Regions from separate parts of the Sporosarcina sp. P3 genome, predicted to be linked through region 2. Evidence: riboswitches for the same ligand, from Rfam matches in the RefSeq annotation. Region 2 holds a riboswitch; each other region holds the start of a gene.
What was found. Region 2 has a riboswitch for S-adenosylmethionine ahead of metK (methionine adenosyltransferase). Riboswitches for the same ligand answer to the same signal wherever they lie in the genome.
Positions count from the first base shown of each region.

Region 1 (10,565 bases), on a different contig from region 2:
CCTGCTATTACGATTTGCGAAATCGATGGCTCTGTAGACGAAGAAATGCTTACAGAATTAAAGCGCGACGTGCCAATTATTGATGATATTGTATTAGTAGAGACAGATTAACGTACAATAAAACACCAAACTTGAAGACGCTTTCTATCGTCTTCGAGTTTGGTGCTTTTTGTCATGCCATTATTCAATTGAATATTACTTTTCCATCCAAGCTGGTTTACCAAATCCTTTAAACTCGGATTCAATTACTTCTAAAAACTGCTCAGATTCAACTACTTCAATAATATCTTTCGCAAATTGCTTGTCTACATTTTCTGTTTTCACAGCTACCACATTACGGAACCGATCGGGCATATCTTCTAAAGCCAGTGCTTCTAACAAATCCATATTTGCTGCAATGGCGAAGTTTCCAGGTACCGCAGCTAAATCAGCCCCCTCAACCGAACGAGGTAATTGTCCCGCTTCAACCGGCTGAATGACTAAGTTTTTCGGGTTCTCTGTAATATCTTTTTCAGATGCCGTCAATTGATCTATTTCTTCATCCATTTTCACTAACCCTGCATCTTCCAATACATATAATGTTCTCGCAGCGTTCACTGGATCATTCGGAATAGTGATGGTGGATCCATCTTCAATCTCTTCAAGAGACTTATATTTATTTGAATAGATACCTAAAGGTGCTGTCGGCACGATAATCAACTCAGAGAGTTCCATATTGTTTTCTTTCTCGAAGTTTTCTAAGTACGTAATGTTTTGGAATAAGTTCGCATCTATATCTCCACTGTCTAATGAAATATTCGGCTGAATATAGTCACTGAATTCTGTGATCTCAACCGTATATCCTTTTTCTTCAAGTCCCGGTTGAATTGCTTTTTTCAGCATATCACTATAAGGTCCCGCTGTTGCACCAAAACGAAGATTTTTATCATCATCCGATTTTTCAGTGGACTTTTCTCCTCCACAAGCCGCTAATGTTGCAACCAGTGCAGTAAGAATGAATGCAAGTACTAGTTTCTTCATTAATTCATCTCTCCCCTATTATCTTTTATCTATCATTTTTGAAAAACGATCTCCACCAAATTGAATCAACTGCACGAGCACTATTAAAATGGCGACAGTGACTAGCATAATACTGTCATCATATCGGTAATAGCCAAAACGAATTGCCAAGTCTCCAATTCCGCCTCCGCCAACAAATCCAGCCATTGCTGAATAGGCAACTAAGTTGATTAATGTCAGTGTAAGTCCTTGGATAATACTAGACTTTGATTCAGGTAATAACACATTCCAAATAATCATCCATGGCGACGCACCCGTTGCAATTGCTGCCTCTATAACTCCTTTGTCTATTTCACGCATTGATGTTTCAACGATCCTTGCAAAGAAAGGTATAGCTGCAACGGAAAGCGATACACTTGCTGCTGCTGGCCCTATCGTGCTTCCAACAATCAGTTTCGTCAAAGGTATCAGGGCTACAAGTAATATGATGAATGGAATGGATCGAATAATATTAACAAAAAATCCAACTACTGAATTAATTGCACGGTTCTCTAAAAATAATCCTTTATCTGTTGTAAATAACAGAACTCCTAATGGCAACCCAATAATCAATGCAATCGTAAGCGATATGCCGATCATATAAAGGGTTTCACCAAATGCTTTCGTAATATCCGGCATGAGTTCCATAATGTGAGATAGATCAAACATGTTGTCGGATCACCTCCACTTGTGCATTTTGTTTGCGTATGTATGCAATTGCTTGCTCTACTTCTTCACGCTCACCTTGCAATTCCATTAAGAAAATTCCAAGTGCTCGTTCTTGAATATATTCAATAGACCCGTGCAAGAAGTTTCCTTTGACTCTATACTTCTGCATCGTATCGGAAATCACACCCTCCATCGCTACTTCACCTTTAAATGTGATCTTGATCAGCGTACCAATCAAAGTGGACGTGACAGTTTCAGGTATATCGTAAGACACTACACTGCTAATAAATTCCTTTGTTAAAGGTTGGACTGGATTAGAAAAGATGTCATATACTTGTCCTTCTTCAATTACTTTTCCACTTTGCATAATCGCCATGCGATCACAAATCTCTTTTACTACATTCATCTCATGCGTGATTAACACAATGGTGATATTCAATTCTTTATTGATCTTTTTCAACAATCGTAAAATGGACATCGTTGTGTTAGGGTCCAACGCGGATGTTGCTTCATCACAAAGCAAGACCGATGGATTATTGGCTAGAGCTCTCGCAATACCAACGCGTTGCTTCTGTCCACCACTCAACTGTGCAGGATATACATTGCGTTTATCAGATAGACCCACCATTTCAAGAAGTTCCATTACACGTGTTTCTATTTTATTTGATGGCATTTTTGCTGCCTGTAAAGCAAATGCAATGTTCTCGAAAATCGTCTTTTGGCTAATTAAATAAAAGTGTTGGAAAATCATTCCGATCTTCAAGCGCGCCTGTCGCAGTTGTACCCCTGTTAGTTTCGTTAAATCTACATTATCAATTAAAATTGTGCCGCTCGTTGGTTTTTCCAACAAATTCAAACAGCGAATAAGAGAACTTTTTCCCGCCCCTGAATAACCGACAATACCAAATATTTCTCCAGTCTCGATATCTAGTGAGACATCATCTACACCTTTTACCACTTTTTCTTTTGTCTGATATACTTTAGACAAATGTTGAATTTGGATCATGTTCTCACTTCTTTCTACATTCAAGTAAATAATCATAACTAATAGTCGGTACGAACATCCCTCTTTAAATTAAAAAATTCTTTCATTTTTCTAAATGAAAGAATTACTGAAATATTCTCAGCTTATCTCTCAGATGGAAAACCATGCTGTAGGATTTGGCACCTTCCTTGTTTCATACAAGGGGTTGCTGGACTTCAACGGGCCATTTCCCTCAGTCACTCTTGATAAGAGATTGCTATTAAACTATATGCGTAAAACATATACTAATCTGAATTTACAAAACTGTCAAGGCGAATAATGACAAGTTGGCAGAATACCCGACTTTTTCTATCAAGATTATTTTACTATTGCGCAATATTCACAATCATCTGGAATCAAATAAGCATCCTTCTATTGATAATTCTAGTATGATCTAGGTATACTTAACGAAAATACCCTATTAAAGAAAGAAGGAATAGACTATGGCTTTGTCCAACCGATTACAAAATCTCCCTCCGCATTTCTTTACACTGCTATTAAATAAAATAGAAAAGGCTATGGATGAAGGCAGAGATGTAATTAATCTAGGACGTGGAAATCCTGATCAACCAACACCTCCTCATATTATTAAAGCTTTGCAAGAAGCCGTTGAAGATCCAGCGACCCATGGATACTCTCCATTTAGAGGGACATTTGCTTTAAAACAAGCAGTAGCTGAATACTATCAGCGTGAATACAGTGTCACAATTGATCCCGAAACAGAAGTCGCGGTACTCGGTGGCACGAAAGTAGGTGTCGTGGAACTTCCTTTAGCCATCATGAATGAAGGAGACTTATTATTGCTGCCAGACCCTGGTTATCCTGATTACTTATCAGGTGTGAGCTTAGCGGGTATTCGATACGATACAATGCCGCTACGTAAGGAAAATGAATTTCTACCTGATTATGATCAACTCACAGATGAACAGAAAAAAGATGCGAAATTAATGTACCTAAACTATCCTAGTAATCCAACAGGTGTCACAGCAACACCGGAGTTTTATGAAAAGACTGTAGCTTTTGCCAAAGAAAATCAAATTGCGGTCTTACAAGATTTTGCATACGGTGGCATTGGTTTTGAAGGCAATAAACCAATTAGTTTCTTACAAACTAAAGGAGCAAAAGAAGTCGGTATTGAAATGCTATCTCTTTCCAAAATGTATAATATGGCAGGCTGGCGTGTTGGTTTTGCAGTCGGTAACGCTGAAATAATAGAAGCTTTAAATGTATTGCAAGATCATTTATTCACTAGCATTTTCCCAGCAGTGCAACGTGCCGCAATTGAAGCATTGACAGGCCCACAACAATGCGTTGAGGAGTTAGTTGCGCTCTATGAAGGTCGTCTGACAGTTTTGCTAACGGAATGTGAACGCATCGGTTGGAACGTAACGGCTCCTACTGGCTCATTTTTCGCTTGGCTACCTGTCCCAGAAGGCTTTACAAGCGAAACCTTCGCCGATTTATTACTAGATAAAGCAGATGTCGCTGTATCGCCAGGAAACGGATTTGGCGTTCACGGGGAAGGTTATATTCGTGTCGGATTGCTGGAAAGTGAAGAACGCATGCAAGAAGCGATTCGCCGTATTGAAAAGCTCGGCTTATTTAAGTAAGTTTATGCGATTTGATCATATCTATTATACAAAAAGCCTCCTTACATCCCAGTAATTCTGGGATGTAAGGAGGCTTTTATAAAGTATATTAATCGAGTTCTACAGTATCCAGTAATGTCCGCACTTCATCTGTAGTATTCGTATTCATTAATTCATTTCGAAGTTCAGCGGCTCCGCGGAATCCTTTAACATAAATTTTGAAGAATCGACGTAGCGGTTTAAATAGTCGCGGTTCTAGCTCTGTCGAATATTTATCAAAAAGATCCAGATGTAGACGCAAAAGATCTAGCAACTCTTTATAATCATGCTCTTTCTTCTCTTTCTCAAAGGCAAATGGATTGTTGAAAATGCCGCGTCCAATCATAACCCCATCTACACCGTACTTCTCCACAAGCTCCAGACCCATTTGACGATCGAGAATATCACCATTAATCGTCAACAGCGTATTAGGCGCTATTTCATCGCGAAGCTTCTTGATTTCCGGAATCAATTCCCAATGTGCATTGCCATTACTCATTTCCTTGCGCGTGCGGAGATGGATCGATAAGTTCGCAATGTCTTGTTCCAGTACATGTCGAAGCCATGTATGCCATTCTTCGATATCCGTGTAGCCAAGACGCGTCTTGACACTGACAGGTAATCCGCCAGCTTTTGCAGCCTGAATAATTGCCGCGGCGGTTTCAGGATGGTTAATCAAACCACTACCCTTACCTTTTGTTGCAACGTTCGGGACAGGGCACCCCATATTAATATCCAACCCTTTAAAACCAAGCTCCGCCATCCCAATACTCATCTCGCGGAAATGTTCAGGCTTGTCTCCCCAAATGTGAGCGACGATTGGCTGTTCGTCTTCTGTAAATGCCAAACGTCCGCGCACGCTGAAGATTCCTTCTGGATGACAAAAGCTTTCCGTATTGGTAAATTCCGTAAAGAATACATCTGGACGTGCAGCTTCGCTGACTACGTGGCGAAAAACTACATCCGTTACATCCTCCATTGGTGCTAGTATGAAAAATGGCCGTGGTAGATCACGCCAAAAATTAGTACTCATCGTTACGTTCAAATCCTCTCTTCATAACTTGCACCTGCGTACAAAAATGGTTCGATATATACCTAACACTAACAGATGCCAGTCCTACCATTATACAAAAAATACACGGATGAATTCCACTTCTTTGAGCTACCTTCAAAATTTATTATCGAACTTTTTACGTCGATGTTGATTAATTCATCAAATATAGTCGCTTTACATCGCTTACTATTAAAAAAACCGCTGCTTTTGACAGCAACGGCTTCATATACTTTTTACCAAATCAAACTACTATCTACGCTTCGGCTTCTCTCTGCGCAACTCTTTCATTAAAGAAATGACCATCAATAACATGACGAACGAGAAGGGTAAGGCGGCGATAATAATCGTGTTTTGTAAGGCAGCCAAGCCACCAACTGACAACAAGATCAATGCAATGGACGATTGGATCACACCCCAAATCATTTTCACGCTAGTAGGCGGTGTCAATGATCCGTACGTCGATTGCATACCGAGCACAAACGTTGCGGAGTCAGCACTAGTCACGAAGAATGATGCAATTAACAGAATGGCAATGATCGAAATGATAAATGACCAAGGCATTTCGTTAAACATTTCAAAGACCACTAGCTCAGACGAGGAACTTGCGATGTCTGCTATTCCACTGCGCTGCATATCGACAGCTGTCGTACCGAACGTAGAGAACCAGAATGCACAAAGTAATGTAGGTGCAAGAAGTACGCCCACCATGAATTCTCGGATCGTGCGGCCCTTTGAGACACGTGCGATAAACATACTGACGAACGGTGCCCACGAAATCCACCAAGCCCAGTAGAAAATTGTCCAGTCAAACAGCCATTGCTGGTTACCTTCATTAAGTGGTGCTGTACGAAGACTCATTTGAACCAAATTTCCTACGTACCCACCAAGTGATTCAGTAAACATATTGAATATCAACAATGTCGGTCCTAACACAACGACAAATGCAAGAAGGATCACAGCCAGTACTAAGTTCGTATTGGATAAATACTTGATTCCTTTACTGAGTCCCGTCGAAGCAGAAATGATGAACAACACTGTGACAATGGCGATAATAATAAACTGTGAGAATGTCCCGATTTCAACCCCAAACAAATAATTCAGCCCTGCATTAATTTGAACAGCACCGAAACCGAGAGTTGTTGCAACGCCGAACGCGGTAGCAAAGACTGCAAGAACATCAACGAATATCCCCCATGGACCATCCATCTTCTTGCCAAAAATCGGTTTCAATGTTGCTGAAATTAAACCAGGTGCATCTTTACGGAACTGAAAATAAGCGAGGGATAAAGCGACTATTCCATACATCGCCCATACATGAAGTCCCCAGTGATGGAATGATTCACGTAATCCTTCCTTAAAGGCTTCATCGGTGTTTGGATCTTCTGTTGCGGGATTGATGAAATGTGACAAAGGTTCAGCTGCTCCATAGAACACTAATCCGATACCCATTCCTGCTGAGAACAACATAGCAATCCACGTGACCGTAGAAAATTCAGGTCGGTCAGCATCTTTGCCAAGTCGAATCTTACCGTACGGACTAAAAACGAAGAAAATGCTTAATAATAGTAATAATGAAAGCAACAGCAAGTAGTACCATCCAAATGAAGATGCGACGAAATTCTTTGCATTCATTGTAAAGGTTTCAAAGCTTTCCGATGCAAAAGCGCCGTATCCTACCGTGATGATGATCAATGCAATTGTAATGTAAAAGACATTTGATATTTTTCTCATGTTTCTCCCTTCAAAATTAGGTTACTTGTTCGTCTAATGAACGATTATATACTATACATATACTTTACAAAGAAGGCAAAGGGCAAAAAAAAGAGAGGGATATCTAATGAGTTATTTTATTTATTCATAAAGCACGACAAACATAGACAGGATATAACAAAAAAGTGTAATTTCAACCACATTACTCACACCAGACTCATCGCACTGAATGAATTAATAATGACCTTCTACCTATCTAATCATAGATTGGACACTGTTTTTCTTCAGTTATGACTGTGTGTTACTTTGCAACATTACTACTCGTGTTAGTCTAACTAAAACATCATCCACCATCAGCTTTAAAGTAGCTGATGATAGATGATGTTCATGAGTTTAATGCATCTGTAAATTAGTATTTGTGATCCCACTGATCGGTAAAAATTAAATCATCCAAACTTCGCCGTTTCTCCCAATTCGCTGTTTCCAATATAGGTGCAGTAGGATAACTTTCCGTGTAACCAATAGACAAAAGAGCAATTGGTTCAACATGGGGTGGTATATTCAAAATATCGCGTACATCATTCTTTTTATAAAAGCTCACCCAGCCCATCGCTAGGCCTTCCGCACATGCCGCTAACCACATATTTTGGATGGCACAAGCAGTCGATAACATGTCTGTTTCAGGAATGGAATTACGTCCCAACACATGTGAGCCACCACGCGTAGGATCACATGTCACACAAATCGTAATAGGTGCTTCTCTTAGTCCTTGGATTTTTAAGCCAAGAAACTTTGTCTCTTTCTCTCCCTCATCTTCATAATGAATCGCTAGCGCACGCCTTTCTTTATCTGCTGCCCAAGCCAACTTTTCTTTCGTTTCATCAGACGAAACGATAATGAAATTCCACGGTTGCATGAAGCCAACTGAAGGTGCATGATGAGCTGCTCTTAGTATGTTATGTATCGCATCTTCGGGAATGGGTGTCGGCAAAAAACTTCGCACATCTCTTCTGTTGTAAATCACTTTGTAGACTGCATCTTTTTCTTCTTCTGAAAACATATGACATCTCTCCTCTAGACTTATACGCCAATTAGTTTGCTGTTCGTTATAGACCATCATGGATTCATTATAATGAAATTATATAAAGATAGACAGGTTTGCTTAAGTACTACTTATATATATTCAATTCGCTATACATACTATTCCCACTTTATTCGAACAATCAAATTGTTTGTCTACTTTCAAGTAATAGAAAAGTGGTTTCAACTATTTTTCCAATCTCCAGTTGAAACCACTTTTCTATATACTATTCACAATAAATAGGTTCACTTCTCATCTGTTTTCGTAATGGATACTCCACGTTCTGCAAATACTGTTTGCGCAACGGATAATGCATTCAGCACACTCGGGAATCCTGTGTATGGAATTAGGTGCATCATGCAGCCGATAATCTCGTCCGGTGTCAAACCAACATCAAGACCTGTTTTGATATGCATCTGAATTTGTGGCTTACCTTGTGCTACAAGAGCCGTGATCGTCGTCAGGACCTTCTGTTTATTATCCAATCCAGGTCGCGAATAAATATCACCAAATGCAAACTCCACAACATACTTAGTCAAATCGGGCGCTACATCTTTGAAGCTCTCGCCAATTTCCATCTCACCTGCTGGGTGATCTTCACCCGATAACGTGAGTTCCATTAACTTTTCCAAACCACGTTTATAGCGATCTTCCGCCATTTCAAAAACCTCCTTGATTATAGTAGCCGCCATTCCATCACGACTGGACGTGAACATTTTTTGTATTTTTAACTAGCGGTCATACTACTAGTGTAGCAAACTTTAAATAAAATCAAATTTTTTTGACTACTTATAGTTTTATAGGCTTCTAGCTCAATATATAAGTGCAATAACTAGCTTTTCTAATTAGTAATTTTAAAAGTGGTATCGGGATTTATTACTAGAAACCCTTCCAATCGTTTATACTGAAAAGAAACAATCGAGCAAGGAGGTTTGCAAAATGGAATTTAAAAATATTGAGGAACAGATCATTCAAAAATACAAAGATGACGAAAACTTCATGATCCGCCTATTTGTTCAGTGGTGCGCGAATCATAAACTGAATCCACAAACTCTTTATCAGCAAGCATACCCCGAACAACAGGAAAATCTAGCATTAAAAGAAATCATGGAAAGCGATGATGGATTTGAGGAACTTCATATAGATGATGAAACGATGCTGGATGTGCTTCAACTGTTTGGAAATGATGATTTGGCGTTTGTAGTCGCGGATGAAATCCGGAAGTTTACATCGTGAAGAGTTCCTGTGAGAGAAGCTATTCCGTTTGTTTATGTTAGCAAACGGAATAGCTCTTACGTAGGTTCTATTTTTCAAAAGTATGATTTTCATTTCTTCCTTGCTTACCCACTATTAATATAGCTGAATACAACACAAGCGCGATGCCTAGTATCTGCAATGGAAGCAGTTGATCCCCTAGGAACAGTACGCCAACCAAAACTGCAACAATCGGTTCAATAGTTGCGAGAATCGACGCCTTTCCAGCCTCCAAATATTTCAAACCCGTTGTATATAACACATATGCTGCAACGGTGGAAATCAGTGCCAGTAGTAGGGCAGAAATCCAGACGTCCACATACCGGAATGTGTCAACTTTGCGCCATACATTACTCGTCAGCGACATGAATAAGGCCATATACAAGAATGTGTATGTAGTAATCGTTAGGGCCGAATAACGTTTCGTGATCGGCTTGGTGAAAACACTGTACAGCGCATAACAAAATCCCGAAAGAACCCCTATGAAAAGTGTCTGACTAGGAATAGTCTGTGACCCTAGCGGCAATAGCCCGACTACGAACGCACAACCAACAATAGCAAATACTAGTGCTAGACCTTTGCGTGCAGTGAGTAATTCCTTAAAGAAGATCTTCGATAGAATCATCACGAATAACGGTCCCGTATATAATAACGTCACGGCAAGAGACAAGCTGGAACGTGAAAACACTTCGAAATAAAAGTAGTTAAACAGCGCTAGACTAAAAATACCTGCACTCGCAAAAAACACGTGATCTTTTATTCGTGTCCGTAACTGATCCCGAAAAAATAACATCATGATAGCAAATAAAAATACAAAGCTGAAAATCCCTCGAATCGCTACCACATCCCAAGCTGTAAATCCCCGCGCATATAGTGGTGCTATGAATAAACCAATCAATCCCCAACAGACTGCTCCTGCAATTGTGATTACATAAACTTGGGTGTTTGATTGCATTTCTATTCTCCCTCCATTCTCGAGAATAAACTACTATTTACTTTTTAATCTACTTTCTATTATATATAATGGAAAGCAGGCTTGCATAGGAGACGTGCATTCTCAAATTCAAAAGCTATCTACACGAAAAAAAAACGTAATTGATTGAACAA
Region 1 is NZ_PDZE01000013.1:25,451-36,015, reverse strand. Features, by position in the region: gene sdaAA (L-serine ammonia-lyase, iron-sulfur-dependent, subunit alpha) at 1-111, shown strand, start outside; gene CSV61_RS14055 (MetQ/NlpA family ABC transporter substrate-binding protein) at 196-1,020, opposite strand; gene CSV61_RS14050 (methionine ABC transporter permease) at 1,039-1,707, opposite strand; gene CSV61_RS14045 (methionine ABC transporter ATP-binding protein) at 1,700-2,713, opposite strand; SAM riboswitch class I at 2,833-2,944, opposite strand; gene CSV61_RS14040 (pyridoxal phosphate-dependent aminotransferase) at 3,175-4,341, shown strand; gene CSV61_RS14035 (tRNA dihydrouridine synthase) at 4,430-5,392, opposite strand; gene CSV61_RS14030 (glycine betaine uptake BCCT transporter) at 5,663-7,144, opposite strand; gene bluB (5,6-dimethylbenzimidazole synthase) at 7,533-8,183, opposite strand; gene CSV61_RS14020 (carboxymuconolactone decarboxylase family protein) at 8,450-8,863, opposite strand; gene CSV61_RS14015 (hypothetical protein) at 9,144-9,440, shown strand; gene CSV61_RS14010 (DMT family transporter) at 9,508-10,413, opposite strand.
Region 1: it holds a riboswitch for S-adenosylmethionine, as region 2 does, so the genes downstream of both, CSV61_RS14045 (methionine ABC transporter ATP-binding protein) here and metK (methionine adenosyltransferase) in region 2, are expected to answer to the same signal.

Region 2 (10,565 bases):
TTCCATTGGGAACTTGTCAACTTCTAAAAGCAACGTGACGCGGAATCACCTTTACTACACATAGCAAGCAGGCACTTACGATTTATTCTTTCATTTTCCATAAAAAAAACTGAAGAACAAATCCTTAGTGGATTTGTCCCTCAGTTCTAAATAGAATATATTCATTCTTTAGCGATGTAATCGTTTTTCAACATCTTCTACAATGTCTTGTACGGAATTGCCTTCAATGCTCACTACCGGGAAGTCGAATTGGTCGATATTGACATCGCTTAGTGCACGTACAACGCCCATGTCATAGCCGCTTAGATGTTCATCACTTGCGAACATCTTCACCTCATGTCCTTTTTCTTCTAATGCTTTTTTCACGTCATCAAATGGTACTTCTACTGCTATTTTCGCCATGTTCTATTCCTCCTTAGAATACTATGTGTACTCTGCTGATATTTTATAATTTCCCACTCTCCATTAAATTAAACATACCTTCTACTAGCATGCTTATGAAACAATGCGACTAAAACGATTTATTTTGAGGAAAATGGGTATTTTACTATTACACCATTGATTCATTATAGGAAGAACTTATAGAAGGAGTCGACATGATATGTTTGGTTTAGCAGACCTCATCGGCTTGGTAATTTCTGCTTTCATTATTTTACCTGTCGTTACATTCCTAAGAGAAGCTGGTTATTTTGTTATTAGTGGGCTTTTCGGTGTGAAAAATGCCAGACTCACTATTGGTTCTGGGCCCAGACTTTTTAAATTAGGCGTTTTAGATATACGAAAATACTATCATGTGAATAGCTGGTTTTCTTTTGATTCCGTAAAGAGAAAAAGTAATTTTGCTTATATATGTATATACGCGGGACCGATTTTGATTAATGTAATCGTAGCGCTCACAATGAATGCGCTGATTGCCAATGGTTATTTCGAAGACTCGAAAACATTCTGGAACCGTTTTATTTTTTACGCTTTCTATTTTGTATTATTTGACTCGATCCCCATGAAAACGGTAAATGGCAAGCCGAATAACGGTATGATCATTTATGAGCTACTTCGATATGGAAAACGTGTGGACTTCAATGAAGAGCCACTTATTCCAGCTACAACAGAAGCTGATGAAATGTATCAAGAAGAAGTGGAAAGAATGGAGAAATTACAGGAAGAAATAAAAGAAGAAATTATACAAAACGACGGCGCACCTCCCGATGAGAAAGGATGAAGTACAATGATTGTACGTGAATACGAGAAGTCATTCAGTTTTGTGCAGCAACATCATCATGCCCACCTTGCTGAAGAATTAATGAAACACTGGAAAAAGGAGATGTTTCCTGATGATCAATGGCGCCGTTCTGTTTTAACTGCCATTAGGAACCATGACATTGGTTGGGCTCCTTTTGACGAACAGCCTTTTTGGAATGATGCAGAGTCTGCACCCTTTCAATTCACCGACTTCCCTCTTCTCCCCAAAACAGTCCTTTATCGTCAAGGAATCGATGTTGTCGAAAATATAGATATCTATGCAGCTATGCTTTGCAGTATTCATTATGAAAAGTTTATACAAAGCCACAACGAGAAAGAAGCAAAGCTATTTATCGAAGGGGAACAGTGTCGTCGAGAACGATTATGTAAGGAAGTCGAAGGATTCACTAAAGAATTATTTGACAAGCATTTCGCTTTGCTTCAGCTTGGAGACAATTTCTCCTTGTATTGTTGTGTGAATGATCCAGGTGTCGACAAAGCAAATGAACATATATTTTTTCGTGATGGCATTCCTTCACCAGATCACTTCCATTCATTACCGAAAGGACGAATTGGAATATACTTTGCAGATCAGCACACGATGAAGGTAGAGAATTATCCATTCAGCGGTTCGTTTGATGTGGAAGTGAAACAAAAAAGGGTGTTAAAAAAAGATATTGAAAATAAAGGATTACAAGTAGCCTATAAAGAGGCAGACTATGAAATGATCCCTCTTCATATTTCGCCAGCAAGGAAATAAAAAATGCAGAAAGAGACTATGAGTTCTCTTTCTGCATTGTATTAACTTATTGTTCCACACGTACCTTACTAGCGCGTTCTTTCAATGCTTCCACTTTATCCGTCTGCTCCCATGGCAATTCGATGTCAGTGCGGCCGAAGTGACCGTATGCTGCGGTTTGTTTGTAAATTGGACGACGCAGGTCAAGCATTTTGATGATTCCCGCTGGACGTAGGTCAAATAATTCACGTACGAACTCCACTAATTGAGTCTCGGAAAGTTTACCCGTGTCGAATGTATTGATCGAGATCGACACTGGGCTCGCTACTCCAATAGCGTACGCTAGCTGAACTTCACAGTGCTCAGCAAGTCCTGCTGCCACGATATTCTTTGCAACATAGCGTGCTGCATAAGAAGCCGAACGGTCTACTTTTGTAGCGTCTTTTCCTGAGAATGCACCGCCACCATGACGGGCATATCCACCGTACGTGTCGACGATGATTTTACGTCCAGTCAGACCGGAGTCTCCTTGAGGCCCACCTACAACAAAGCTGCCAGTCGGATTAATGAAGTATTTAGTTTGCTCGTCCAATAAGTTTTTTGGCACTACAGCATCAATGACAACCTTCTTAATATCCTTCTCGATTTGCTCGAGTGTTGCTTCAGGGTGATGTTGTGTAGAAATAACGATGGTGTCAATCCGCACGGGATTATTATCTTGATCGTATTCTACCGTTACTTGTGTTTTTCCGTCAGGACGTAAATACGTAATTAGCTCTTCTTTTCGAGCTTGTGCCAAGCGATGTGCCAATTTATGAGAAAGGCTAATTGGTAAAGGCATTAATTCCGGTGTTTCATTACATGCGTATCCAAACATTAGACCTTGGTCTCCTGCACCGATTGCATCTAATTCTTCATCTGACATAGAACCTTCACGTGCTTCGAGTGCCACGTTGACACTTGCAGCGATTTCAGGTGATTGTTCGTCAATAGATGTAAGCACAGCGGACGTTTCGTAATCGAAGCCGTATTTCGCACGAACATACCCGATTTCCTTTACCGTATCGCGAACGACTTTTGGAATATCCACATACGTTGTCGTAGTGATTTCTCCCATTACTAATACGAGTCCAGTCGTGATGCTCGTTTCACATGCCACACGCGCATTGGGATCCTCTATTAGGATTGCATCTAAAATTGCATCTGAGATTTGGTCGCACATCTTGTCAGGATGGCCTTCTGTAACTGATTCTGATGTAAACAGTCGACGATTTGTCATTTTGTTTCCCCCTATATTAAGCAACATGATACGGTACTCTCATAAGTCCCTGGTAAAGTTCCACGCCTAGACGTCAAGCATATACCATAAGGATTCAGGGCTAGACAATATAAAAAGCCCTCTACTCATATTCAATCCATGAGTAAAAGGCAAAATTTCACGCGCAGCACCTTTCACTCTTATCGTCCAAGGAATTAAACCTTGCTTCAGGTTTGGCACCTTCGCGTTAGACGTAAGTCTATTGCAGGTTGCCGGGTTTCACAGGGCCTGTACCCTCCACCAACTCGGGATAAGAGTATCCGTTCATGTCACATCGTATTAAAAAGTTTGGATTTTGTCAAATAATTTATCCTAAATCACTTGAGTTTTCCATTAGTATAGATTAATATTCTTAATGTGTTATACTATTTACGAATTAGGATATTCTTATCAAGATAAAAATAAATCGACTACGCAAAGGACGGTATGTAAACATGATATCTGCAAAAATTGATGATAGTTTAAAAAGTCTTCTTAGTGGAAGCAACGTGACGATCCAAGCGTCTGTGGCGGAATTAACAGAAAAAGCAGTAGCAAGAGGCGAAGCACAACTTTCTGCTGACGGTGCGATCACTGCACGTACAGGTAAATATACAGGACGCTCTCCTAAGGACAAATTCATCGTTGAAGATGCAGTGTCTAAGGACAAAGTAGATTGGGGTAGCACGAACAGTCCAATTTCAGAAGAGATCTTTGATTCATTATACACGAAAGTCATCGATCATTTGAAGGTAAAAGATGAACTCTTCGTATTTAAAGGATTTGCAGGCGCAGATAAAGACTCTCAACTGTCTATCCAAGTCATTAATGAATTAGCTTGGCAAAACTTGTTTGTTCACCAATTATTCATCCGTCCAACTGAAGAAGAATTAAAAACACACGAATCGCAATTCACAATTTTGGCTGCCCCTTCATTCAAAGCGGATCCAAAAGTGGATGGCACAAACTCTGAAACGTTCATCATGGTGTCGCTTGAAAAGCGCATCGTTTTGATCGGTGGTACAGAGTACGCTGGAGAAATGAAAAAGTCTATTTTCTCCGTTATGAACTTCTTGCTTCCTGAGCAAGATATCTTATCTATGCACTGTTCAGCAAACGTTGGAGAAGAAGGCGATGTAGCTCTATTCTTCGGTCTTTCTGGAACAGGTAAAACGACACTTTCAGCAGATGCTAACCGTAAACTTATTGGTGACGATGAGCATGGCTGGTCTGATAATGGTGTATTTAACATTGAAGGTGGATGTTACGCAAAATGTATCAACCTTTCCGCTGAAAAAGAACCTGAAATTTTCGGAGCTATTCGTTTTGGCGCAGTTTTAGAAAACGTAGTACTGGATGAGGAAACGCGTATTCCAGATTACGATGATAAATCATTGACAGAAAACACACGTGCTGCGTATCCGATCGAAAACATTGATAATATCGTGACACCGTCAGTTGCTGGTCACCCGAAGAACATCATATTCCTTACAGCTGATGCTTCCGGTGTATTGCCTCCAATCTCGATTCTTACAAAAGAACAGGCAATGTACCACTTCTTGAGCGGTTTCACTTCCAAATTGGCTGGAACTGAGCGTGGAATCACTGCTCCAGAACCAACATTCTCTACTTGCTTCGGTTCACCGTTCTTACCACTTCCTGCAGCAACATATGCAGAGATGCTTGGAAAGAAAATCGATGAGCACGGTTCAAAAGTATTCCTTGTGAATACAGGATGGACTGGCGGAATCTATGGAGTAGGTTCACGTATGAACTTAGGCTACACACGTTCAATGGTACGTGCAGCAATCGCTGGTAAATTGGACAATGTAGAAACAAAGAAGAACGAAATCTTTGGATTGAACATGCCACTTGAAATCGAAGGTGTACCAAGCAATGTCTTACACCCCCGTTACGCTTGGGAAGATCCAAACGAATACGATAAAGAAGCAAACCGTTTAGCTGATGCTTTCCGTGAAAACTTCAAGAAATTCTCACACGTTTCAGAAGACATCGCAATTAAAGGCGGACCACCCGTTAGAAAGTAATCTTATATGAAAAAGGCTGACCAGGATCCTGGTCAGCCTCTTTATTGGTTTTATATCTCTTTTGGCTTTGACAAGGTGAGTTTTTTTACGAAGTTAAAAATTAGTAACACATAGTCGCTAGTATTTATCCTCTTTCAACCCTGATAGCAACTCGAGCAACGAGTTAAGAGTAGATATCTGCTATATTTACTCCTCAATGCCTCTTCATCCAATCCACTGCGTCTTTCACAAGTTGCCGGTTCATTTCAGGAGGAATATAATGCGTATAGCCTTCCAAGTACCAAGTTTCAAATTCTTTATTCTCATCACGCAATGCATTTTCCAGCAATAAAGCCTGTTCAAAAGACACATTCGTATCAAGAGTCCCATGGATAATCAGTGTCGGAATATCGATATCTTCCATTCGAAACAATGCTGTCCTCTCGCGATACGCATCTGGTTGATTATTCGGCGTGCCACCAATGACACGCTTCATCATCCGGCGCATGTCCTGTCGCTCTTTGTAGGTGAATACCACGTCTGAGACCCCTGCCCATGTCACCATGGAAGTTAAATCATCGCGCATAATAGCTGTCCATAATGCCATGATTCCACCTCTTGAAAAAGAAAACAGATGAATGCGATCCGAGTTTACAGCACGTTGCTGTTTCAGTACTTCCACTCCTACTACTGCATCATTTCGATCTTCTCCGGCAAATTCATCTTTCCCTTCACCACCGCGATTTCCGCGATAGTAAGGAGCGAAAACGACAAGCCCATGGGACGCAAATTGTGCAATTCGGGCTGGTCTTACCATTCCCACATGTTGTATGCCCCCACGTAAATAAAGCAAGCCGTCATACCGTCCTATTGCTTTTGGCGTTGCGAGTAACCCTTTTACATGCAAGCCATCAGAACTATAGGTGATCTCTTCTAATGTTACATGTGGGTTTGGGGAAGGATAGTCTTTTCTTCGAATGATTTGACCATCAGTTTGTTCCATCATTCGCTTCCACCCACTTCCTTAGTTCGCCCATTCCGCGGTCTTTCATATGGAAACTAAGTTCCGTACAGGCGTCTAGTTCAGCGTCTGTCATCCACACCGCTCCTTCGGTTTCCATTAATGTAAAGTCTTTTTTCACATGTATGATATCTCCTGTGAAAACGGCTTTGCAGAACGGTGGATCAGTAAAGACGACGTACTCCGCAAATGAATGGACGTTATCTATGGTGACTCCTGTCTCTTCCATTGTTTCCCGAATGGCAGCTTGTTCAATTGTCTCTCCCGGCTCCGCCTTTCCACCTGGGAACTCCATGCCGCGAATTCGATGTTTGGTCAATAACCAGTGATTATCGTGCTTAATCATAACGAGAACATGGCGAGATTCGATATGATGTGGATTGGGTCCGAAAGTCAATTCGACATTGGCTCCCTGCAAATCTTCAAATTTCAGCAATATGGGTCACGTCCTTTCCTCTAGTGTAGCGGAAAGGCAAATGAAAATTCAACGAAATAGCGGCAGTTGCTCGATAAAACGTTTAGATTCATCATCGGTGTATTCATGAATCAAGGCGAAGACCTTCTTCAAACGTACGTCCACTTTGTCATTGTCTTGGTCATAGTGATACGGAATATACGGTAAATGGGACCGTAAAAAGTTTTGAAATTCCAACTGCTCCATTTGAGAAAATAATTTTTCGAATACGGGATATGCTTCTCTTGTAACTTCTACTTTGTATTCCCATGTCGAAGCGTGAGGATCTGTGAGCACCATTTTGTGATTAAGTGATATATACATCGGATATTTTTCTTCTGTCATAATCATCCTACTTTCTTTTTTACGTAGGATGCCTCGTTATGAAAAGTTTATTCTGCTACAAAAAAACCTATTAACGGTATTTTGTTAATAGGTCATCGTATTATAATTCTTGATTTTGTTCTTCATACACTACTTTTTCGACTGCCAACGCCACGTTAATGTGTACATTTGGATCTAATGGATGTGGCACTAAATCATCACGCTTTGTGCTGTCTACAATCGCCAAAGCCGCAGCGATGAGCATTGGATATGTGATGGACTTCGCATTGGCATTCAGTGCACCTCGAAAAATTCCGGGGAAACCAAGAACGTTATTGACTAAACGGCCATCTGCTGCATAGGCTGCGCCTGCTTCCAATGCAATTTCTGGCGTAATTTCTGCATTTGGATTAGATAATGCCAAGATAATTTGACCTTTACGAATCATTTCCGGCTTGATCAGATTAGCTACGCCAGTTGTCGCGATCACTACATCACAAGTCTCCATGATTTCCTCCAGTGTTTCAACAACAGTACCGCCATATTCCGCTAACATCTCTTTTGCATGAGGATTAGGGTCTGTTCCTTTCATTTCTGCTACACCATACGCCATAAACATACGACTAATGGCTAAGCCTGCTGCACCAAGACCGATTTGTCCCACTGAAGCATTGCCGAGCTCCACTCCGACATGTTTGCATGCTGTGAGCGCTGCTGCCAATGCCACGACTGCTGTGCCGTGCTGATCATCATGCATAACTGGGATCGGTAATTCTTTTTTCAAACGCTCTTCGATTTCAAAGCAATGCGGAGACCCGATATCTTCCAATAAAATGGCACCAAAGCCTTGATGGATATGTTTGACTGTTTCTACGACTTCATCGGGATCACTCGTATCAAGTAAAATCGGAATACCACTAATACCAACAAATTGATCAAACAAAACAGCTTTCCCTTCCATGACAGGCATACCTGCTACAGGGCCAATATCTCCAAGTCCTAAAATGGCCGTTCCATCTGTCACGATGGCTACTGTATTTGAAATACCTGTGAAATAATTTGCCTGTTCGGGATCCTCTTGAATAGTTTTGCATACACTTGCCACTCCCGGTGTATACACTCTTCGTAGATCTGCAAGTGAACGGATTTCATGTGCGGCTTTCATATGAATTTTTCCACCCTCATGCATTTGCAGAACATCATCGGTCACGGCTTGAACTTTAATACCTTGCTTCAAGTTCTCAATCGCCATAACTATTTCAGCCAAATGCTCTTGATCATTACATTGTAGTGCGATTTCTCTAATCGTGGAAAGCGTTCCTACTTTAATCGTCTGGATGTCACCGATATCTCCATTCAGCTGACCGATTGCCATAGTTACCTTTCCAAGATTCCCCGGTTTAGAAGGAGTTTCAATAATTAGGTTTCGCAAAAACTGTCCTTGAGCCATCTTCAGTATACCTCCTACTACGTCTAATTTTAATTATATTCTAACAGGATCTTTGCTTACTTCCATAAAAAAACACACATCTCTACTCATATGAGATGTGTGCTCCCCTATCAAGCCTTGATATCAATAGATGCGCCTTTTGTTGGATGCGTGACCGGTTGATTTTCGAGGCCATTCAACATATCATTCATAGCAGAAGTCTCCATTGAAAGGGCTTTGTTCATGACGCTCATTTGAACGGTTGATTGCAAGCTTCTCAACTGGCTGGACATAATTGAATTGATATCCATGTCGTTCAACTCCTCCCTGGTATTCACTTCTTACTATCGGTTAATTTTTTGATGAATGAAGGGGGATTACTCGTTTGTTTCGCCAAGGAATGCATTTAACATCCACTGATGCTTCTCAACGCTCTGATAAACTGCGTTCAACATATCTTCCGTCATATCATCGGAATCCTTCGCTGCAAGATCCATACCTTTTTTCAATGATTTCATTGTCTTATCAAAGTCATCTACTAATGTTTGCACCATATCATTCGCTTTTTCTGTGCCTTTTGCTTCGTCGACAACAGATTCAGACAAATGCTGTGTCAGTGTTGCAGTCGGCTCGCCGCCCAATGTCAGTACGCGTTCTGCAATTTCGTCCATATGCAATGTCGCTTCATTGTATAACTCTTCAAATTTAGCGTGTAGCGTGAAGAAATGACTACCTTTTACATACCAGTGATAGTTATGAAGTTTCGCATACAACACCGACCATGTAGATACTTGTTTGTTTAGCTCCTGAATTAATTCCTTAGACATAAAAAAACACTCCTCTAATCGTTTTATGCTTCTCTCTTTTAATTTACCACATATATAGGTAAACTAAACCTTATTACGTCTGAAGGTGATAAAAATGCTAAAGAAAGTAGTAATACAGCTGATTCGCTTCTACCAGAAGTTTATTTCTCCCTTATCGCCGCCCTCTTGTCGATTTCATCCGACATGTTCACATTATGGGGTGGAGGCTATTGAGACACATGGAGTGCTCAAAGGGAGTTGGCTTGCGGTAATACGAATTTTAAAATGTCATCCATTTCATAAAGGTGGATTTGATCCGGTACCCCCTAGAAAAATGAATAAAAATACACCGAACTAGGTTGCAAACAGATAGCATATCTTGTATGATGAGAAAACAATCTAAATAGTAATCATTCCGATTACGTAACGGAGGCTTTTCTAATGAAAAATCGTTTGCTGTTGCTTGGTGCCGCTCTGCTGCTCGTTTTAAGTGGTTGTACCAATACTACGACAACTGAGCCGGATGATTCGTCGTCCGATCAATTACTCGTCTATACGACAGTCTACCCATTGCAATATTTCACTGAACGCATTGGTGGGGAGTATGTTGATGTGAAATCCATTTATCCGCCTGGTACAGATGAGCACGTCTTTGAACCTACACAGAAAGATATGATGACCTTGGCCAAGGGAGATTTGTTCTTCTATATCGGACTTGGACTTGAAGGTTTTGTACAAAAGACAGAGAAAACGTTGCAGAATGAAGATATTCTGTTTGTTCCGATTGCCGATTCTATCGATCCTGAGGAATTAGAAGGTGGACATTCCCACGAACCTGGTGAAGTAGAGCATGACGCTCACGGGCATGAAGATGCGATCGATCCACATGTTTGGATCTCTCCTTATCTCAGCACGAAGCTGGCAGAGAAAATTACGCAAGAGTTGTCAGATGAATTGCCTGAGCATGCAGAGTCTTTTAAAAAGAACTTTGATAGGTTATATGATGAATTAGAAGAATTGGATCGCGGATTTAAAAAAATGGCTGATGACGCACCTAACAAAACATTCTTCGTGTCTCATGCAGCATTTGGCTACTTGGCTGACGCTTACGGATTACAGCAACTCGCAGTATCTGGTCTTGATTCCCAAAATGAACCTTCTCAAAAGGAATTAGCTTCTCTTGTTAAAGATGCGAAAGAGCAAGACATCCAGTATATTTTATTTGAACA
Region 2 is NZ_PDZE01000012.1:71,760-82,324, forward strand. Features, by position in the region: gene CSV61_RS13780 (YkuS family protein) at 169-402, opposite strand; gene CSV61_RS13785 (hypothetical protein) at 602-1,219, shown strand; gene CSV61_RS13790 (DUF3891 family protein) at 1,226-1,999, shown strand; gene metK (methionine adenosyltransferase) at 2,046-3,257, opposite strand; SAM riboswitch class I at 3,434-3,553, opposite strand; gene pckA (phosphoenolpyruvate carboxykinase (ATP)) at 3,731-5,323, shown strand; gene CSV61_RS13805 (alpha/beta hydrolase family protein) at 5,517-6,308, opposite strand; gene CSV61_RS13810 (NUDIX hydrolase) at 6,292-6,759, opposite strand; gene CSV61_RS13815 (transposase) at 6,808-7,122, opposite strand; gene CSV61_RS13820 (NAD-dependent malic enzyme) at 7,223-8,551, opposite strand; gene CSV61_RS13825 (putative motility protein) at 8,662-8,841, opposite strand; gene CSV61_RS13830 (Dps family protein) at 8,908-9,357, opposite strand; gene yidD (membrane protein insertion efficiency factor YidD) at 9,452-9,694, shown strand; gene CSV61_RS13840 (metal ABC transporter solute-binding protein, Zn/Mn family) at 9,778-10,565, shown strand, end outside.

Region 3 (10,565 bases), on a different contig from region 2:
TAATTTAGCAGACTCTGTTTCCGCAATCTTGTCAACAGGAACTCCTGTCCACATTGCTACGACTGACGCGATATCATTCACTGTCACTTCGGACTCAGTCTGTCCTTGTTTTTCCTTCCAAGCTGCTTTCGTTGTTTCCAATTCCTCTTTCATTTTCTGCTCTTTATCACGATAAGAAGCGGCTTTTTCAAACTCTTGGCTTTGAACAGCTGCATTCTTTTCAGAGCGGATTGCTTCAAGTTTCACTTCAAGCTCTTTCAAATTAGGTGGAGTTGTATACGAACGCAAGCGCACTTTGGATCCAGCTTCGTCAATCAAGTCGATCGCTTTGTCTGGTAAGAAACGGTCTGAAATGTAGCGGTCGGACATTTTCGCTGCTGCTTCGACTGCTTCATCCGTAATCTTCACGCGATGATGCGCTTCATAACGATCGCGCAAGCCTTTAATAATCTGGATTGTTTCATCTACAGAAGGCTCATCAACTTGGATCGGTTGGAAACGCCGTTCAAGCGCTGCATCTTTTTCAATATATTTACGGTATTCATCAAGTGTTGTAGCACCGATACATTGTAGTTCACCACGTGCAAGAGACGGCTTCAAGATATTAGATGCATCAATAGCACCTTCCGCTCCGCCTGCACCGATTAACGTATGCAATTCATCGATGAACAAGATAATATTGCCCGCTTGACGGATCTCTTCCATTACCTTCTTCATTCTATCTTCGAACTCGCCGCGATATTTTGTACCTGCGACGACTGTACCCATGTCTAGCGTCATAACACGCTTGTCACGCAAGATCTCAGGCACTTCGTTACTTACGACTTGCTGTGCCAAACCTTCTGCAATCGCTGTTTTACCTACACCCGGTTCCCCGATCAATACTGGGTTGTTTTTCGTACGACGTGCCAAGACTTCGATAACACGTGTAATTTCTTTACTTCGTCCAATTACTGGATCCAGCGTGCCTTCACGTGCGATTTCAGTTAAATCACGCGCTAAGCCATCCAATGTTGGTGTTGCCGCTGATGTAGAATTCGCTGGGTTGCCAACAGAACTTTCATCATTGCCAAGCAACTGAAGTACTTGCTGGCGAGCTTTGTTCAAGCTAACGCCTGCATTATTCAGAACCCGTGCAGCTACGCCTTCTCCTTCTCGAATCAATGCCAACAAAATATGCTCTGTACCGATATAAGAATGTCCTAACTTACGAGACTCATCAACAGATAATTCGATCACGCGTTTTGCACGAGGAGTATAATGAACGATCGGACCCACATCTTTAGAACCTACACCTACTAGAATTTCTACTTCTCGTTCAATAGTATCTGCATTCACACTTATTGCTTCAAGAGCTTTTGCTGCGATGCCGCCACCTTCTCGAATCAAACCAAGCAGAATATGCTCAGTACCAATAGATTCATGCTTTAAACGAATAGCCTCTTCTTGAGCCAATTGCAAAACTTTTTGTGCACGTTGTGTAAATCGATTAAACATCATATTCATTCCCCTCTTCCTTCTTCAGTGGACTATATTCTATGTTATGCAAAATAACACATCAATGCTTTGTTTCATATAACTATATATATTCATGTCAGTTCGCGATACAACCTAATCCGCATATTGACTTTGACTATCTTTGATTAATTATAAATGCTATAAGACTTTCTTGCAAAAGCTTTGCTCATAACGAATCATTATCTTTTTCTGGTGCGGCAGATCGCTCTATTCCTAGACGATCCCGGAATAATTGTGCACGAAGGATATCTCGTTCATCAGATGTTAATTCTTCTTTCGCATATTGTTGCAGAAAACCTGGTTGCATGAAAATCATCAATTCATTCAAAATTGTCATATCAATATTTTCAATGATACCTAAATCTATACCCAAACGGACGTCAGACAAACATTTTGCCGCTTCGGCTGACGGCAAGATTCGCGAATGGGTCAGTGTACCGAGTGACCTGAATAATCTATTTTCCAAGTGAACTTCCGACTTAGCCAATAATAATTCACGTGACTTCTTTTCGTGTGCAATCAGGCGTTTTGAAATACTCTCTAAATCTTTCAAGATTTCCTCTTCTGATTTGCCGAGTGTGATTTGATTAGAAATCTGATAAATGTTACCTAGCGCTTCACTGCCCTCTCCATAACTTCCACGCACGACCATTCCAAGTCTGGATATCGCAGGTATTATTCTTTCGATTTGCTTCGTGATAGTTAGTGCCGGTAAATGCATCATGACTGACGCGCGCATTCCCGTACCGGTGTTGGATGGACAACTTGTCAAATAGCCAAATGTTTCATCGAAAGCATAGTTCAAATTCACTTCAAGTTCGCTATCTACTTGATCAGCCTGTTCATATGCCTGATCTATTTGAAAGCCTGGATAAATACATTGAATGCGAATATGGTCTTCTTCATTCACCATAATACTAATCGTTTCGTCTTCTGACAGCAAAACGGATCCGTGTTTTTTAGGATTGATCAACTGTGGACTGACTAAATGCTTCTCAACTAAAATTTGCCGTTCAAGCGGTGATAAATCTTCCATTGTAATACTCGTAAAGTGATCATCCTGCATCGTCTCGACCGCTTGGTTCAATGCCTTGCTTACGTCGTTTGCATCTTCTTGCGTGGCACTTATAGGGAATGGATAATCCTGTAAGTTGCGAGCTAGTCTGATTCTTGTGGACAAGACGATGTCAGCATGCTCACCTTCCGCCACCATCCAACCTGTCAGTTCCTGTTTGATGAATTTTTCAAATGACATGTTGATCATCACCTCCATCGGACAGTTGCTGTTTCACTTGGTTGGCCTCATCACGTAAAGTTGCCGCTTCCTCAAAACGTTCGTTTTCTACAGCTTCCTGCATTTTCGTACGGATATCTTCAAGCTTCCTCTTTAAAGCAAAACGTTCATTAAGTGATACGGGGATCTTTCCACGGTGTTGGGTATGCCCATTATGCAGTTTGGCAAACACTCTTGGCAGCTGCCCCTTGAATGTTTCATAACATACCGCACAACCAAACTTCCCGATATCGAGGAAACGATGGAAGGTCAACCCGCAGCTCGGACACTTCGGACCATCCGGTAATCTTTCATCAGCTTTTTGTTCCGGAAATAACTCTGAACCACCCAACCAATGTGCTAAAAATTGTTGTATTGATAACGGTTCTTGATCCGGACTGAAAGAAAATGTTTGTGAGTAAAATGCACATTTATCACATAAATGACGCTCTATTACATCATTTGATGTTTCTTGTTTAAACACTACAGTAGCTGGTCGTTCTTTGCAGTTTTCACAAAGCATTGAAATTCACCTCATTCTATCTCTTCATAAATTAATGTAACTAACATAGCGCGAAGAATACGCGAACGTAACGCATCCCGCTCAGGTAACATATAACGCAAAGTAGCCCGGCCTACTGCAGCAAGCATCAGTTTAGCTTCACGTTCTGTAATGACTTCTTCTTCAATTAAACGGATAATGACATCTTCCGCCATAGTAGATGATGCTTCATTCTCTAAAATTTCTAACGCCTGTTCAAGTAAGTCTTTGCGGGAGTTGGTACGCACCCTGTAAATCCGAATGTAGCCTCCGCCTCCTCGCTTAGACTCAACAGCATAGCCTCTCTCGACGGTAAACCGAGTTTTGATCACGTAATTAATCTGTGATGGTACGCATTGGAACTTTTCGGCAATCTCATTTCGTTTGATTTCAATAGAAGCGCTATCTTCCTCTTCTATAATCGACTTCAAATATCCTTCTATAATGTCAGAAATGTTACGCATCTCGTCACCTCTTTTCGCTCGCTCATCTAGTTGACTTTGACTATCTTTGACTTGATTGTATCGCAGAAATTAGGCGGGATGCAATTCATTTGTTTGTATGTATACCTTATTATGTTAAAAGGAAACCTATTGCTAGGTTGTCACATCAGGCTATTAATTATTCAATTAGTCATCAGACAAAAAATAAGATGAATGCTTTCTACTTACCGTCAACCATCGCCATCTTCCTGAATAGAATACTGAATGAATAACAAAAGACTGAAGAACAGATCCTTATAGCGGATTGTCTTCAGTCACTGTCTACAACTATTGATTCGTTTTTTATTTATATAGTAATAGGTTCTTTGCGCAACGGCTCGAGGTCGACTACGAAGCCCATGTCTTCAAGCATTTTTTGATCTTGATCGTTTTCTTGACCGGCTGTTGTGAGGTAGTCACCGATGAAGATGGAATTTGCGGCGTAAAGGCCTAATGGTTGCAGGCTTCTTAGGTTCACTTCACGTCCACCTGAGATGCGGATCTCTTTGCTAGGATTGATGTAGCGGAATAAACACAAAACTTTTAGACAGTAGCGTGGGTCTAGTTCTGATGTTCCTTCTAATGGCGTTCCATCAACTGCATGTAGGAAATTTACAGGTATGGAGTCTGCGTCCAGTTCGCGTAGGCTACGCGCCATAGAGATAATGTCTTGCTTTGTTTCCCGCATACCGACGATGACGCCTGAACAAGGAGATATGCCCGCTTCTTTGGCAAGTCCTACAGTGTGTACACGATCGTCATATGTATGGGATGTGGTTATACTTTCGTGATGTTCTGCAGATGTGTTTATGTTGTGATTGTAACGATCTACTCCTGCCTCTTTCAAACGAGTTGCTTGTCCTGGCTTTAAAATTCCTAGGCAAGCACATACCGTCATTCCTTTGTGCTTTTCTTTAATTTGCTTAACAGAGTCAATGACTATGTCTAGTTCACTGTCACGCGGCCCCCGTCCACTTGCGACGATGCAATAGGTGCCTGCTTTATTGGCAGCCGCACGCTCCGCACCTTCAAGTATCTCTTCTGATTTCATCATCGCGTACTTTTCGACAGGTGCTTTTGAAATGATGGACTGGGCGCAATAACCACAGTTCTCCGGACATAGTCCTGATTTCGTATTAATGATCATATTCAACTTTACTTTATTTCCGAAGTAATGCGATCGAATCGAGTACGTCGCGTGTAGCAATAATAGCAAATCTTCATCTGGGCTGTTTAATATAGCGAGTGATTCCTCGTCAGTTAACACATGTCCTTCCAGTACTTTAGTGGCCAGTTGTTGGTAATACATTATAGTGCACGCCTCACTTTCAAGTGTTTGGATATTCTGAACGCAAATATGCCTGACAGCACGGCTAAAATTAGATCTTTCGGCAGTGGGGGCATCATCCATAGCCATGCGATCTTATAAGTAAATACGTCGGGTGCAGCCGCCCACATCTTGTACGCAAAATACATCCAACTTGTACCTAGTATGTAGTTGATTGCTGTGGCGACTAGCGCTGCGGTAATAAAAGCAGGTAGGGTCTGATTTCGCTCCACAATCTTTCCCGCTACATAGGCAATTAGGATGAAAGTAAGAATAAAGCCAAACGTCGGACTTAAAATTTGACCGAAGCCGCCTGAAAACTTAGCGAAAACCGGTGCGCCTGCTAGTCCTATTAACATATATACTGTCATAGATAATGCACCTAGACGACTACCCAGTAATAGTCCTGATAAGATGGCGAAAAACGTTTGCAAAGTGATCGGTACACCACCAACTACTAAAAACGGCACGAAGGATGTAATATTCGCTCCAATCATCATTAAAGATGCAAACATCCCGCTGTATACAATAGTTAAGGCACTGAATCTACTTACCGGTCGTCTCTCTGTTGCTGTTGCCATTATGTCACCTCTTTTTATATTAGTTACCTTAAAAATATTAATGGTTAACACACCGTATGTCAACACTATTTATTTTTAAGTTAACTAATAAAAATGAATAAAAAAAAGACTGCAGCGCAACGCTGACAGCCTATTTTTTCTCATCAATCTGTTCTTCTTTTTCTTTACGAAATAAAACGCTTGAGAGTAAACCACTAAATATAGCAGCTGCGATTGTAATGTACACACGCATATCATAAGCAACTTCTTCATAACTGTTACCTAACATAATCCAAGCAAGTGTACCTACAAGAACAGCGATCGGAAATGAGTATTTAAAGAATCGCATAGTTCCTCACCTTTTCGAGTTGTTTCTTTGATTTTAGCATATATGCCGCAATTTCTCTACGCTCTAACTCTGCACACGGAACTTCACCAAACATTCACTTGACGATATCCAACAAAGCGGCTATGATGTGGTTAGAATAATCAAAATAATTGAATAAGAAACAAATCTTATCAAGAGAAGCTAAGGGACTGGCCCGTCGACGCTTCAGCAACCAGCCATTTAGGCAAGGTGCTACTTCCAGCAGTCTGTCAAATTGACACTCTGAAAAGATGAGAGGGAACTAGTCATTGAGATTACAAAGCCTTCTACTATACTTGAAGGCTTTTTTTGATTAGAAAAAGCAAAGGGGAGATGGGATTATGTCATTGCTAGAGAAGCTACAAACAAATGTCTTAACGGCAGACGGTGCAATGGGGACTATTTTATATTCTTACGGAATTGATTACTGTTATGAAGAACTAAACGTAGAAAAGCCTGAAATTATAGAGCAAATTCACCAAGACTATATCGCAGCCGGCGCAGATATAATCCAGACAAACACTTACAGTGCGAATGCGAACAAATTAGCTCGCTATGGCTTAGAAAGTCATGTAACAGAATTCAATAAAGCGGCCATTCAAATTGCAAAGCGTGCAGCAGCGCCTGGGGGGCAATTTGTACTTGGAACAATTGGCGGCGTACGCGGCATACGTAAAAGCGATGCTACATTAAACGAAATAGAGAAAGTCGTACTAGAACAGGCCCATGCTTTATTAGCAGGTGACCCTGATGGACTTCTATTAGAGACGTATTATGATTTTGAAGAGTTATCGTCTGTTGTGACCACGTTAAAGAAAATCACGGACGTTCCATTGATTGCACAAGTTTCTATGCATGATCCGGGTGTCTTACAGAATGGGCTTTCATTAAACGATGCACTTCATCAACTCGAGTCTCTCGGTGCAGATATCGTAGGCGTCAACTGTCGCTTAGGCCCTTACCACACGATTCAAGCATTCGATAATGTTACATTACCTGACAAGGCATTTTTATCCGCCTATCCAAATGCCAGTCTTTTGGATGTAGAAGATGGACGTATTGTCTATGAATCTGAAGCAGAATACTTTGGACGCGCTGCCGTATTACTTCGTGATCAAGGCGTTCGGTTGATTGGCGGATGTTGCGGAACGACGCCTAAGCATATTAAAGCAGCTAAAACACAGTTAGCGCGGCTAGCACCTATTACAAAAAAGATTGTGCAACCGGCAAAGCCTATCGTGATTCATGAAGCAAGGCCTGTAAAACATCAACCCCTTCACGAAAAAGCCAAAACAGAGCGCACGGTGATTGTAGAACTAGATACACCACGCCACTTGGAAACTGAAGGTTATATCAAAGGGGCAAATGTGTTATATGACGCAGGCGTTGACGCTATAACAATGGCGGACAATTCACTTGCTTCTCCCCGCATTAGCAACATGGCGATGGGTTCAATCGTTAAGATGCAACATAATATCCGCCCACTTGTACATTTGACATGCCGCGATCATAATCTAATTGGCTTACAATCACATTTGATGGGACTCGATGCATTAGGCATTCACGATATCCTAGCTGTAACAGGCGATCCGACAAAAGTTGGCGACTTCCCTGGTGCCACAAGTGTCTATGATGTATCCAGCATGGAGTTATTACAATTAATCAAGAAGTTAAATGAAGGAATTTCATTCTCCGGAAAACCGTTGCGCAAGAAAGCCAGCTTCTCTATTTCGGCAGCTTTCAATCCGAACGTACGTGTAATCGATCGCGCCGTACAGCGACTCGAGAAGAAAATTGAAGCGGGTGCCGACTATTTCATCACGCAACCGGTTTATACGAAAGAAAAGATTATCGAGGTATATGAAGCAACAAAACATTTGGACACACCGATCTTCATTGGAATCATGCCGCTAACCAATATACGAAATGCCGAGTTCCTGCATCACGAAGTACCCGGTATCAAGCTTTCAGAAGAGGTGTTGGATAGAATGCGTGAGTGCGGAGATGACCGTGAAAAGTCAACCGAAACGGGTCTTGAAATCGCAAAAGAATTGATTGATACAGCAGCTCAGTATTTTAATGGGCTGTATCTCATCACACCATTCCTTCGTTACGATATGACATTAGAGTTGTATGAACACATTAAGGAAATAGACCAGCAGAAAGAGAGGGAATTAACACATGCAGAGACATCCTATTGAAGAGCAACTAGATAAACGAATCCTGATCATTGATGGTGCGATGGGGACGATGCTGCAAGCGGAAAATTTCTCAACGGAAGACTTTGGCGGAGAAGAATACGATGGGTGTAACGAATACATGAGTGTGTTACGCCCGGATGTTTTAGAGAAAATTCACGATGAGTACTTAGAAGCTGGAGCAGATATCATTTGTACGAATACATTTGGTGGTACCCCCCTTGTATTGAATGAATTTTCACTCGGGCATCGGGCAGATGAAATTAATGCAAAGTCTGTAGAGATTGCGAAAAAGAGTGCAGCAAAGTTTTCCACACCGGAATGGCCACGTTTTGTCGCAGGTGCGATTGGCCCCACGACAAAGACACTTTCGGTTACAGGCGGCATTACATTTGATGAACTATCCAACGACTTTTATGTGCAGGCTAAAGCGCTTATAGAAGCGGGCAGTGACTTAATACTGATGGAAACGAGTCAGGATATGTTGAACGTGAAGGCCGGAACAATTGGTATTAAAAAGGCGTTTGAAGAGCTTGGACGCGAAATTCCTATCATGATCTCAGGAACGATCGAACCGATGGGTACAACACTTGCAGGACAAAGTATTGAGGCGTTTTATATTTCCATTGAACACGTGCACCCTCTTTCGGTCGGTTTGAATTGTGCGACAGGTCCTGAATTCATGACCGACCACTTGCGCTCATTATCTGACTTAGCAACGAGTTATGTCACGTGTTATCCAAACGCTGGATTGCCAGATGAAGAAGGACATTATCATGAGTCCCCTGAATCTCTATCGAAAAAACTGGAAGGCTTCGCTGAAAAAGGTTGGTTAAACATGGTTGGCGGTTGCTGTGGTACAACACCTGATCATATTCGCGCAATACGTGAGGTCGTAAAAGATAAAGCACCGCGCAAAATGCCTGAGGTTTCTCATGGCCATGCCGTTTCAGGGATCGAACCGTTACTTTACGACGATACATTGCGTCCGTTATTAATTGGTGAACGTACCAACGTAATCGGTTCACGTAAGTTCAAACAATTAATTGTAGAAGAAAAATTTGAAGAGGCTTCTGAAATCGCACGCGCACAAGTAAAACGTGGTGCTCACGTATTGGATATTTGTCTCGCAAACCCTGACCGTGATGAATTGTACGATATGACTCGCTTCATGAAAGAAGTCGTAAAAAAAGTCAAAGTTCCTCTTGTCATTGACTCTACGGATGAAAATGTCATTGCGGAAGCGTTGAAGTTCTCGCAAGGTAAAGCAATCATTAACTCTATCAACTTGGAAGATGGTGAAGAACGCTTTGATGCCGTACTTCCTTTAGTGAAAAAGTACGGAGCAGCTGTCGTTGTCGGAACGATTGATGAAGTTGGAATGGCGGTGACAAGAGAACGTAAGCTGGAAGTTGCGTTGCGCTCCTATGATTTACTCGTCAATAAATGGAAGATCCCGCCGGAGGATATCATTTTTGATCCACTCGTCTTTCCTGTCGGTACCGGTGATGCGCAATACATCGGGTCAGCCGTGGAAACAATTGAAGGAATACGATTAATCAAGGAAAAACTTCCACGCACCTTAACGACTCTCGGTGTCAGCAACGTATCCTTCGGGTTACCTCCCGTCGGCCGCGAAGTGTTGAACGCTGTATACTTGTATCACTGTACACAAGCAGGTCTGGATTATGCAATTGTCAATACAGAGAAACTTGAGCGCTTTGCTTCGATTCCCGAAGCTGAAATCAAGCTGGCGAACGACTTGCTATTTTCCACTACAGATGAAACACTAGCAGACTTCACGGATTTCTATCGTGGGAAGAAAAATGAGAAGTCAGAAGATGATATACCGAAAACAGTACCTGAACGTCTCGCGTACTACGTAGTAGAAGGGACGAAAGAAGGTTTAATTCCTGACCTGGAAACAGCTTTGAAGACATACGACGCACCACTCGATATCATCAATGGTCCTTTAATGAAGGGAATGGCTGAAGTTGGACGTTTATTCAATGATAACCAACTGATTGTAGCGGAAGTTCTGCAAAGTGCTGAAGTCATGAAGGCTTCTGTTTCCTACCTTGAACAATTCATGGAGAAGAATGAAGACGATAGCGGGAAGGGCAAGATTATCCTAGCGACAGTAAAAGGTGATGTACACGATATCGGAAAAAACCTCGTAGAGATTATCTTAAGTAATAACGGGTTTAAAGTAATTGATATCGGAATCAAAGTGACTCCAGCTTCTCTAATTGAAGTGATCCGTAAAGAAAAACCAGATATTGTAGGACTGTCGGGACTT
Region 3 is NZ_PDZE01000003.1:170,110-180,674, forward strand. Features, by position in the region: gene CSV61_RS05175 (ATP-dependent Clp protease ATP-binding subunit) at 1-1,500, opposite strand, end outside; gene mcsB (protein-arginine kinase McsB) at 1,685-2,773, opposite strand; gene CSV61_RS05185 (UvrB/UvrC motif-containing protein) at 2,763-3,314, opposite strand; gene CSV61_RS05190 (CtsR family transcriptional regulator) at 3,326-3,796, opposite strand; gene bioB (biotin synthase BioB) at 4,122-5,123, opposite strand; gene CSV61_RS05200 (biotin transporter BioY) at 5,123-5,722, opposite strand; gene CSV61_RS05205 (hypothetical protein) at 5,853-6,050, opposite strand; SAM riboswitch class I at 6,215-6,326, shown strand; gene CSV61_RS05210 (bifunctional homocysteine S-methyltransferase/methylenetetrahydrofolate reductase) at 6,410-8,269, shown strand; gene metH (methionine synthase) at 8,250-10,565, shown strand, end outside.
Region 3: it holds a riboswitch for S-adenosylmethionine, as region 2 does, so the genes downstream of both, CSV61_RS05210 (bifunctional homocysteine S-methyltransferase/methylenetetrahydrofolate reductase) here and metK (methionine adenosyltransferase) in region 2, are expected to answer to the same signal.